3 regions of the Lysinibacillus sp. FW12 genome follow, and region 3 is predicted to be linked to each of the others. Evidence: riboswitches for the same ligand, from Rfam matches in the RefSeq annotation. Region 3 holds a riboswitch; each other region holds the start of a gene.

Region 1 (3,285 bases), 2.0 Mb from region 3:
AATTCGCCTCCTAATTCTTCTACCGCAACACCATTTTCTGTAAAATAGGTTAGGGCCTTTTGGACGATATGGGTTTCTCCATGTAAATGCACCACGATGTTCCCAACAATGCCGTTTTTTAATTCAATAATATTAGCTGTTAAAATATTCGGTTGCACATCGTACACCTTCGTGACTTCTGCTAGTAATGGCTTACCCGTACTTTCACCAAGGAATGTTAAACGAATGACACTTCCTGAAACGTTTAACTGCTCAATGAGTGAAGGGGATAAATTACGCTGAGAAATTGTATTTAAAAACTTTCTAGTAGTAAGGTGCTTCGGTTTTGCAAAAAGCTCAATAGCAGTACCAAACTCCACGACCTTACCTGATTCGAGAACAGATACCTCATCACATATTTTCTGAATGACATTCATTTCATGTGTGATGAGTAGGATCGTAATGCCTAACTCGCGGTTAATTTTTAACAACAATTCAAGGATGGCCTCGGTCGTTTCAGGATCGAGTGCACTTGTTGCCTCGTCACTAAGTAAAATCTCTGGCTCTTGTGCTAAGGCACGTGCAATAGCAACTCGTTGCTTTTGCCCACCAGAAAGTTGATTAGGATAGCTATCCAGTTTCTCTGTTAATCCTACAATTTCGGCGTATTTTGCTACACGGTTTTTTACTTCCTTGTCGTTATAGCCTAGTAGTTTTAAAGGCACGGCAATATTGTTGTAAACTGTTGCAGTTTTTAATAGATTAAAATGTTGGAAAATCATTCCTATTTTTTGTCGTGTTTGACGTAATTCATTTAGCGAAAGGGCTGTAATGTCCACATTGTCTATCAGTACTTTTCCCGAAGTAGGACGTTCCAGTAAATTGACACATCGAATAAGTGTACTTTTACCAGCACCACTATAGCCGATAACCCCATGAATTTGTCCCTTTTTCACATGAAGATTGATTCCATCCACAGCTTTAATGATCCCTTTTTTCGTCTTAAATTCTTTCGATATATTTTGTAATTGAATCATACGATATTGCTCCTTTCTCGTCCTTCTAAAAGTGAGAATCTGCTCGTTTTCTCATGAGGAATACGGCAGATTCTTCTGCTAATAGAAGCATATTACCAGCTAGGAATCACAGAACCTTTGAATTCTTCTTCAATGAATTGACGTACTTCCTCAGATTGGTAAGCCTCAACAAACTTTTTAATGGTTGGGTCGTTTTCATTTTCAGCACGTACTACAATGTAATTCACGTATGGTGAGTCAGTAGATTCTAATAGAATAGAGTCTTCTTTAGGATTAATGCCGGCTTCTAGTGCGAAGTTTGTATTAATGGCTGCTACATCTACTTCACTAAGCTGTTTAGGAATTTGAGCCGCCTCTAGTTCAATGAACTGTAAATTCTTTTTATTTTCTTCAACGTCACGGATAGAGGCTGTTAAGTCTGCACCATCCTTTAGCTTAATATAGCCAGCTTCTTGTAAAACAAAGAGGGCACGGGCCCCATTTGTTGGGTCGTTCGGTAAGCCAAATGTGGCACCATCAGGAATATCATCAAATGATTTATATTTTTCAGAGTAAATACCCATTGGATTTAAAATAGTTTTGCCTACTGGTACTAAATCTGTATCGTGATCTTTATTAAATGTGTCCAAGAAAGGCTCATGTTGGTAGCTGTTTGCATCGAGATCGCCTTCAGCTAACGATGTATTTGGTAAAACATAATCAGAAAACGACTTTAGCTCAACTTCTAAGCCTTTTTCTTTTGCTACTTTAGCTGCTACTTCTGCAATTTGCTCGTGTGGACCAGAAGTGACACCAACGACGATTTTATTTTCATCGATTGCCTCAGCTTGACCTTTACTATCTTCTTTAGAGCCACAGCCTGCTAGAGCTGCTACTAATGTAAGACTTGCTAAACCTACTAAAAATTTATTTTTCTTTTTCATGAAAATGACCTCCAAAATGTTTTTATCGGTTTTTTGAAAATAAAAAAACTCTCTTACAAACTAAGAGAGGCTCATGAAAAAGACGTCCTCTCTTATCTATCAAACGAAATTCGTTTGCAGGATTTAGCACCTTCCTTTTAAAAAGGAGGTTGCCGAGCTTCATAGGGCCAGTCCCTCAGCTACTCTTGATAAGAGATTTATAATATTTTTTTGTAATTCCGATAGAACTAATATAATTTATGGGGTATAGTAAGTCAATAAATATTTTTAAAATTTTTTATATTATTATAATTTTTTGTTATGAAAGAGGGAGAACAATGTCTGTAAGAGTAAATTATGGAATTGGTTCATTTGGCAAGGTTATTAGTGCTCGTATTCTAATGGGGACAGACATCATGGAAGGAATTGAGGCGCTCTGTGAGGAGAATCAAATAGAGTCTGCTACAATTGTAAGTTGTATTGGGAGCTTCCAAAAAAGTAGCTTTGTTTATTTAGTACCTGATGAAACATCGCACATTAAAGTCCGTTTTAGTGAAGTCATTGAAAAAGAGGGACCACTCGAATTTATTCAAGGATCTGGTGTTGTCTGTAAACGAGATGGAGGATATGAAACACATTTCCATGGTTCGATGAGTGATCAATGGGGTGTAGTATCAGGTGGACACTTTCTGAAAGGTAGAAATCCCGTTATTACAGCGGACATTGTACTGGCTGAGATTCAAGGCGTTCAGCATATTCGTAGATTGGATGAAGAAACAGGCCATATACAATTTTATCCGCTAGAGCAAGGTTTAGAGCTACCAAGAAAAATCGAAAAATAGCATGCCCTGTAGAGAATGTATGCTACAGGACATAGTAGTATTAAGCGGTAAATAATTGTAATTGTTCAATTCTGTGAATGGCTTCACGTAAGCGTTCCTCGCTGACAAGTAAGCCAACACGTATATACCCTTCGCCATATTGACCGAAGCCATTGCCTGCGGCTACTGCAATATCAGCTTTTTCTAGCAATAAATCAGCAAATTGTTCACTAGTGTAGCCTACAGGTACAGGAAGCCAAGCAAAAAAGGAGCCCTTCGGAGCCGTAACTTGCCAGCCAATTCTTTGAGCTTCTTCAATTAATACATTTCGACGACGTTCATAAGTAGCCCTTAGTTCATCTGCACATTCTTGAGAAGCTGTTAGTGCCACTGCTGCTGCTTGCTGAATTGCAGGGAATTGACTACAAAACAAATGATCTTGAACGAGATTAATAGCCGCAATAATATCGGCGTTACCAACGGCGAAGCCTATACGCCAGCCAGCCATATTAAAGGTTTTCGATAGTGTATACATTTCAATACCAA
Region 2 (3,285 bases), 1.1 Mb from region 3:
TCAATACTAACGAAAAAAATCCCTCGCGTGGCCGTGACCATTTCTTGTTCACGAGCCAGTGCGAGGTTTTTTTGAAAAAATAAAAGGGGCAACATTGCCCCCTTGCATATTAGTACACTAGAATAACGTTCTAACGACTTCATTACTTTAGTTCAATAGTTTACAGATGTGCTTTTTCTCGAAGTGCATCAGCTTTATCGATTTGTTCCCATGGCACATTTAAGTCAGTGCGGCCAAAATGACCATATGCTGCAGTTTGTTTATAGATCGGACGGCGTAGATCCAGCATTTTAATTATACCTGCTGGGCGTAGATCAAATAGTTCACGAACCCATTCTACGATTTCACTTTCTTTCACTCTGCCTGTACCAAATGTATCGACAGCAATGGAAACAGGTTGTGCAACACCAATCGCATAGGCAAGTTGTACCTCAGCGCGGTCTGCTAATCCAGCTGCTACAATATTTTTCGCTACATAACGTGCTGCATAAGCTGCTGAACGGTCTACCTTTGTCGCATCCTTACCTGAGAATGCTCCACCACCATGACGCGCGTAACCACCGTATGTATCAACAATGATTTTACGTCCTGTTAACCCAGCATCTCCTTTTGGTCCACCGATTACAAAACGGCCAGTTGGGTTGATGAAATATTTCGTGTTAGCATCTAATAATTCACTTGGCACAACAGGTCCAATAACAAATTCTTTTAAATCTGCTTGAATTTGATCCAGTGTTGCCTCTTCATCATGCTGTGTTGAAATAACAATAGTATCCACACGTACTGGTACATTATTGTCATCATACTCAATCGTTACTTGAGTTTTACCATCAGGACGTAAATATGCTAATTCTCCTGATTTACGTACTTCTGTTAAACGACGTGCTAATTTGTGTGCTAAACTAATTGGTAGTGGCATTAACTCTGGTGTTTCATTACATGCGTAACCAAACATTAGACCTTGGTCACCAGCACCAATAGCTTCAATATCAGCATCTGTCATTGAGCCTTCACGCGCTTCTAATGCTTGGTCAACACCTTGTGCAATATCCGGTGATTGTTCACCAATAGCCACAAGCACGGCTAAGTTTTCAGCATCAAAGCCATATTTACCGCGTGTATAGCCTATTTCGGCTACAGTATCACGAACGATACCTTTAATATCTACATAAGTAGAAGTTGTAATTTCTCCTGCTACTAATACTAATCCTGTTGTTACAGTAGTTTCACACGCTACACGTGCATTTGGATCTTCTGCTAAAATAGCATCTAAAATGGCATCCGAGATTTGGTCACAAATTTTATCTGGATGTCCTTCTGTTACACTCTCTGATGTAAACAGTCGACGGTTTGTCATTTGGTTTTCCTCCTATTACTTTTACGAAAAGTAGTTGTGTATGAATACGGTACTCATTACCCATGTCAAGTCCGCTCCTAAGGATTGAACTCTCAAGCCGTTACTGCTGCTTTTAACACGAGGATTTCGAAAGATCCGTCATTATAATAAGGAAAGAACTACATATACTTACCTTTACATTCATTTTAAACAATAAAAAAATCCTTTACTCACGTTACTTTACATGAGGAAAGGAATAATGACTTCGTAACCTTTCACTCTTATCGTTCAAGGGATGTTCCCTTGCATCAGGTTGGCACCAACGCATGTCGTGAAATGATTCATGCAGGTTGCCGGGTTTCACAGGGCCTGACCCTCCACCAGCTCGGGATAAGAGTATCCGTTCAATTGTATGTTACTGAAAAGGTCGAACGTTGTCAAATATTTTCTGATGTATTACTGTATAGAAAGGAAGGAACTGATTAAACAAAAACTTTTCATACTTGGATGATGATGTAAATAGAAGCAAATTAATCCCTACAACATACCTAGCATCTTGTGGTAACATATGTGTGGCTCAATTTTTATGCCTAATTACAGTAGGATTGATTGGATTCTACTCGAAAAACATTATTTTTTGTCAGTTTATTGAAAAGTGATAAAAACTCTAAAATAATTTCTTAATTAGTATAGATTATTTAAGCAATTGTGTTATACTATTTTTGAAATTAAGAAAAAATCCCTCTAAATCAAGGGAATACTATAAAAAAGGATGGTATTTAATCGATGAATTCAGTAGAAATTGCAAACGAACTGAAGGAATTATTAAACGGCGGTAACATTAATGTTCAACTTTCAGTACCACAATTAGCAGAAAAAGCTACATCTCGTGGTGAAGCAATGTTAACAGTAGATGGCGCAGTTCGTGCAGAAACTGGCAAATACACTGGTCGTTCACCTAAAGATAAATATACGGTAGAAGAAGAAAGCACAAAAGATCAAATTGACTGGGGTAAAGTCAACCAACCTATTTCTTCTGAAGTGTTCGATAACCTATATGTAAAAGTAATAAAATATTTAAAAGAACGTGACGAGTTATTCGTATTCAAAGGCTTTGCAGGTGCTGACAAAGATTCTCAATTAAGCATTCAAGTGATTAATGAATACGCTTGGCACAATCTTTTTGCTCATCAATTATTTATCCGTCCAACTAAAGAAGAATTAGCTTCTCATGTTGCAGACTTCACAGTTATCTCTGCTCCTAACTTTAAAGCAGATCCTGCAGTTGATGGTACATCTTCTGAAACATTCATCATTGTATCACTTGAAAAGAAAATTATTTTAATTGGTGGTACTGAGTATGCTGGTGAAATGAAAAAATCTATTTTCGGTATCATGAACTACTTATTACCACAACAAGGAATCCTTTCAATGCACTGTTCAGCAAACGTTGGTGAAGCTGGCGATGTGGCATTATTCTTCGGTCTATCTGGTACTGGTAAAACGACTTTATCTGCTGACCCAGATCGTAAGCTTATCGGTGACGATGAACATGGCTGGTCTGATAATGGAGTGTTCAACATTGAGGGTGGTTGCTATGCAAAAACAATCAACCTTTCTGCTGAAAAAGAACCAGAAATCTACAATGCAATCCGCTTCGGTTCTGTTTTAGAAAACGTAGCTGTTGACCCAGAAACTCGTATTTGTGATTATGATGATGGTTCATTAACAGAAAACACACGTGTTGCTTATCCAATCCAATACATCGAAAATATTGTTGATCCATCTGTTGCAGGTCATCCAAAAACTATCATCTTCTTAACAGCTGATGCGTTTGGCGTATTACCTCCAATCAGTAAATTAACAAAAGAGCAAGCAATGTACCACTTCCTAAGCGGTTTCACTTCTAAACTTGCTGGAACTGAACGTGGTGTAACAGAACCAGAACC
Region 3 (3,285 bases):
TTCTTGTACTAGGTCCTGAAAATACGGCTTCTAGAACCTTTCCAAGCTATGCCTTAGCACAAAGAATATCGATAGGGAATTTTTTGCAGCGGATTGAGATTATAATGGCCTTTATGTGGATCTCATCCATTTATATTCGAACTTTTATGTATTTCTATACGACCGTTGTCGGCCTTGCCCAGATTTTAAAAATCAAGGATCATCGGCCTCTCATTATACCGATGGGGCTAATTGTTATTGGGCTTTCTCAAATAGTTCACCCAAACATTGTCCATTCGAACAAATATAATAATGAAATTTGGCCAATCTTTTCTTTTTTCATCACCATTCTATTACCGATCCTTTTACTGATTGTGGCGATTATTCGCAATCGCAAAGCGAAAGCTGAAACGAGCGAAATGCCCAAAGCAGAAACAAGCAATGACAATCAAAAAGTCTAATTTCTTTTAAATTAGCAAGAAATTAGACTTTTTATTTGAATTAAATATGATACTCAATTTCGTCAACAAAATCCCATTCATATGGTGTTTCTTGGTATACATAGTAGTTCAACCAGTTCGAGAATAATAAATGGGTGTGGGCACGCCATGTATTAATAGGCTCTTTAGTTGGATCATCGTTTGGAAAGTAGTTTACGGGAACGGCGATATCAAGGCCCTTAGCCACATCACGACTGTATTCATCGGCTAGTGTTGTTGCATCATATTCCAGGTGACCTGTAATCATAATGTTTTTATTATCTTTTGATTGTACGATAAATACCCCTGCATCCTCCGAATAAGATAATAAGCGTAAGTCTGGATGATTGCGTACATCGTCAATTGACACAGAAGTATGACGAGAATGAGGAGCGGTAAATAAATCACTAAAGCCCCGCACTAAATCTACCGTTAAATCGGTAATGACATGGGAATAGACACCAGAACATTTAGCTGAAAGCTCTATCTTTCCAATTCCATAGTGGTGATACAAAGCAGCCTGTGCTCCCCAACAAATATGTAATACGGATGTCACATTCTCTTTGGACCAATCCATAATTTCTGAAATTTCTTGCCAATAGTTGACCTCTTCAAAAGCCAATTTTTCTACTGGCGCCCCTGTAATAATCATGCCATCATAGCGTCGATGACGAATTTGGTTGAATGTCGTATAAAATAGCTGTAAATGAGATTTACTAACATTTTTTGATTCATGTGTGGCAGTGTTTAAAAACGTAATATTGACCTGTAACGGTGTATTCCCTAATAACCGTAATAATTGGAGTTCTGTTTTTTCTTTTTCCGGCATTAAATTTAAAATTAATATATTTAACGGACGAATTTGCTGTGTTTTCGCACGATCCTCTTCCATCACGAAGATTTTTTCCTCACGTAAATGTTCTCCAGCTGGTAAATTTTTCGGAATATTAATTGGCATCTTGCGTTCCCCTCTCTGTTTTCGCTCTCTTTTTCTAAAAATTAAAAAATCCCCCTCATTCCATACGAGATAGAATGAGAAGGATTTTTTTCACGTCCACTCTTATCTCTCAAAGGAATATCCTTTGTTGGAATTAGCACCTTTCTAACACATGTTAGAGGTTGCTGAAGCGTCATAGGGCCATATCCCTCAGCTTCTCTTGATAAGATTATTTAATTACCTTGAATTGTAACATGAACTAGTTAGAATATCAATAATTCATAGAATATTTTGTGATTCGCTATGCATGTTCTTTGTCCATTTGAAGTACACTAAGCTTGCTGTTAGTGGCTTTTCGATATTTAAAATTTATGGTAAACATGCCGTATTTATGTTACCATATAGCTTTAGTAAGAGAGAGGAACGTGAATAGTTTGATTAAAATTGAATTTCCAAAACCAGATGTAGTTATCCGTCAACGTGAACAAGAAGTAAAACCAGGTGATGTGCCAATCACACCTTATTTTGGCTTTATTGATTTCCATAAAATCACACGTGATAAAGGCGGCATTTTCTTATTCTATAATGACAAGAATGAGCTATTATTCGTTGGGAAAGCTCGTAAAATCCGTCAACGTATTAAAAAGCACTTTGAGGATAATGTATCACCGATGAAAAACCACCGTGATGAAGTGTTCAAAATTGAAGTCTATGAAGTAGAAGATCCAATGGAACGTGAAATTTACGAAACATATGCCATTAATACTTTCCGCTCCAAATACAATGTTGATAAAGTCTTTTATTAAGACAAATTACAAAAAGCCGAAATCTCATCATAGTGAGATTTCGGTTTCTTTTTTCACAGGATGGTCATACGATCGATGGGTGTGTTTTGCTTGTTGATGAAGACCTCAATAAGGTTCTGTTCAGGGCTTTTCGATATTTTAAAAACATATGGTTGGGCCTCTTTTCGTTGCTCGCTGCCTTCATTAAGATGAATGATAAGTCTATTTTCCTCTACTTCCATACTTGCTAGTACATTCCCCTTTGAATAATAGACGAGATAATACGTCGCGTCATCTTCATACAATAATTGAATATTGTCCTGAGAAACGATGTTTTTCTGCACATGTTCTGGGACGATAGGTAGTTCACGAATGCTGAGTGGAGTGGTAGGTGGCGTAGCATTACACGCTGCTAACATTAGTAGACACCCTAAACCTAGCAACACTAATTTATTCAGAATGCTCCCCTTTTCTCATCTTTATTCTAAGAAAAAACCTTTTCGCTCTTTCGCAATCCAATCCTCAAGCTCCTGATCATCGCGTTTTACTAGTCTATTGATAAGGACATCATGCCAAATATAATCCTCTAACAAATAGATATGGACAGGGTCATTAGTGATAAAGGCCGTTTCTTGCGCGGAAGGGGAGTGACCATAAATCATTTCCTGACCATCTACCGATAAAATAAACCAATGTGGAGTAGACGTTTTTTTCGTATAGTGTGTGGCCCTATGGCGGTCAATAGTCGCTAAGTGTTCGTCTACATACAGTGTAATGCCATGCACAGGAATACGCTGTGACACTTCTTGAAGGTCTTGCCGTAGCGCATCGTACATATCTTCCCACATCGACAGAATCACTTTTTTCTTTGCATTTCTTAAAAGTGACTGACAGTAATTGAGGATGGACTCCTTACCCTTTAGCATCACGACTTTATGCTCCACTTCCTGAACATTTTCCTCTAGCTTTTCTAATTTCATACTTATCGACGAAAAATTTGTTTGCCAGCGCTGCTCTATTTGCTGTAAAAATACGGACACGGGCATGGCTGAATAGGTCGTTTGTTCTGCGGTCTCTTCTTTCAACACGATCCCTTTTTCTACAA

Evidence for each region. Region 3 has a riboswitch for S-adenosylmethionine ahead of metA (homoserine O-acetyltransferase MetA). Riboswitches for the same ligand answer to the same signal wherever they lie in the genome.
Region 1: linked by a shared signal. The riboswitch ahead of SJW71_RS21810 (MetQ/NlpA family ABC transporter substrate-binding protein) and the one ahead of metA (homoserine O-acetyltransferase MetA) in region 3 are both predicted to bind S-adenosylmethionine.
Region 2: linked by a shared signal. The riboswitch ahead of metK (methionine adenosyltransferase) and the one ahead of metA (homoserine O-acetyltransferase MetA) in region 3 are both predicted to bind S-adenosylmethionine.

What each region holds. Positions count from the first base shown of each region.
Region 1 covers NZ_CP139094.1:4,257,162-4,260,446, reverse strand. Annotated here, with positions in the region: gene SJW71_RS21815 (methionine ABC transporter ATP-binding protein) at 1-1,016, opposite strand, end outside; gene SJW71_RS21810 (MetQ/NlpA family ABC transporter substrate-binding protein) at 1,109-1,939, opposite strand; SAM riboswitch class I at 2,029-2,134, opposite strand; gene SJW71_RS21805 (PPC domain-containing DNA-binding protein) at 2,257-2,760, shown strand; gene SJW71_RS21800 (pyridoxal phosphate-dependent aminotransferase) at 2,801-3,285, opposite strand, start outside.
Region 2 covers NZ_CP139094.1:1,204,040-1,207,324, reverse strand. Annotated here, with positions in the region: gene metK (methionine adenosyltransferase) at 161-1,357, opposite strand; SAM riboswitch class I at 1,615-1,733, opposite strand; gene pckA (phosphoenolpyruvate carboxykinase (ATP)) at 2,123-3,285, shown strand, end outside.
Region 3 covers NZ_CP139094.1:2,272,510-2,275,794, reverse strand. Annotated here, with positions in the region: gene SJW71_RS11655 (GerAB/ArcD/ProY family transporter) at 1-440, shown strand, start outside; gene metA (homoserine O-acetyltransferase MetA) at 481-1,416, opposite strand; SAM riboswitch class I at 1,516-1,625, opposite strand; gene SJW71_RS11645 (nucleotide excision repair endonuclease) at 1,830-2,201, shown strand; gene SJW71_RS11640 (hypothetical protein) at 2,255-2,599, opposite strand; gene SJW71_RS11635 (TrmB family transcriptional regulator) at 2,660-3,285, opposite strand, start outside.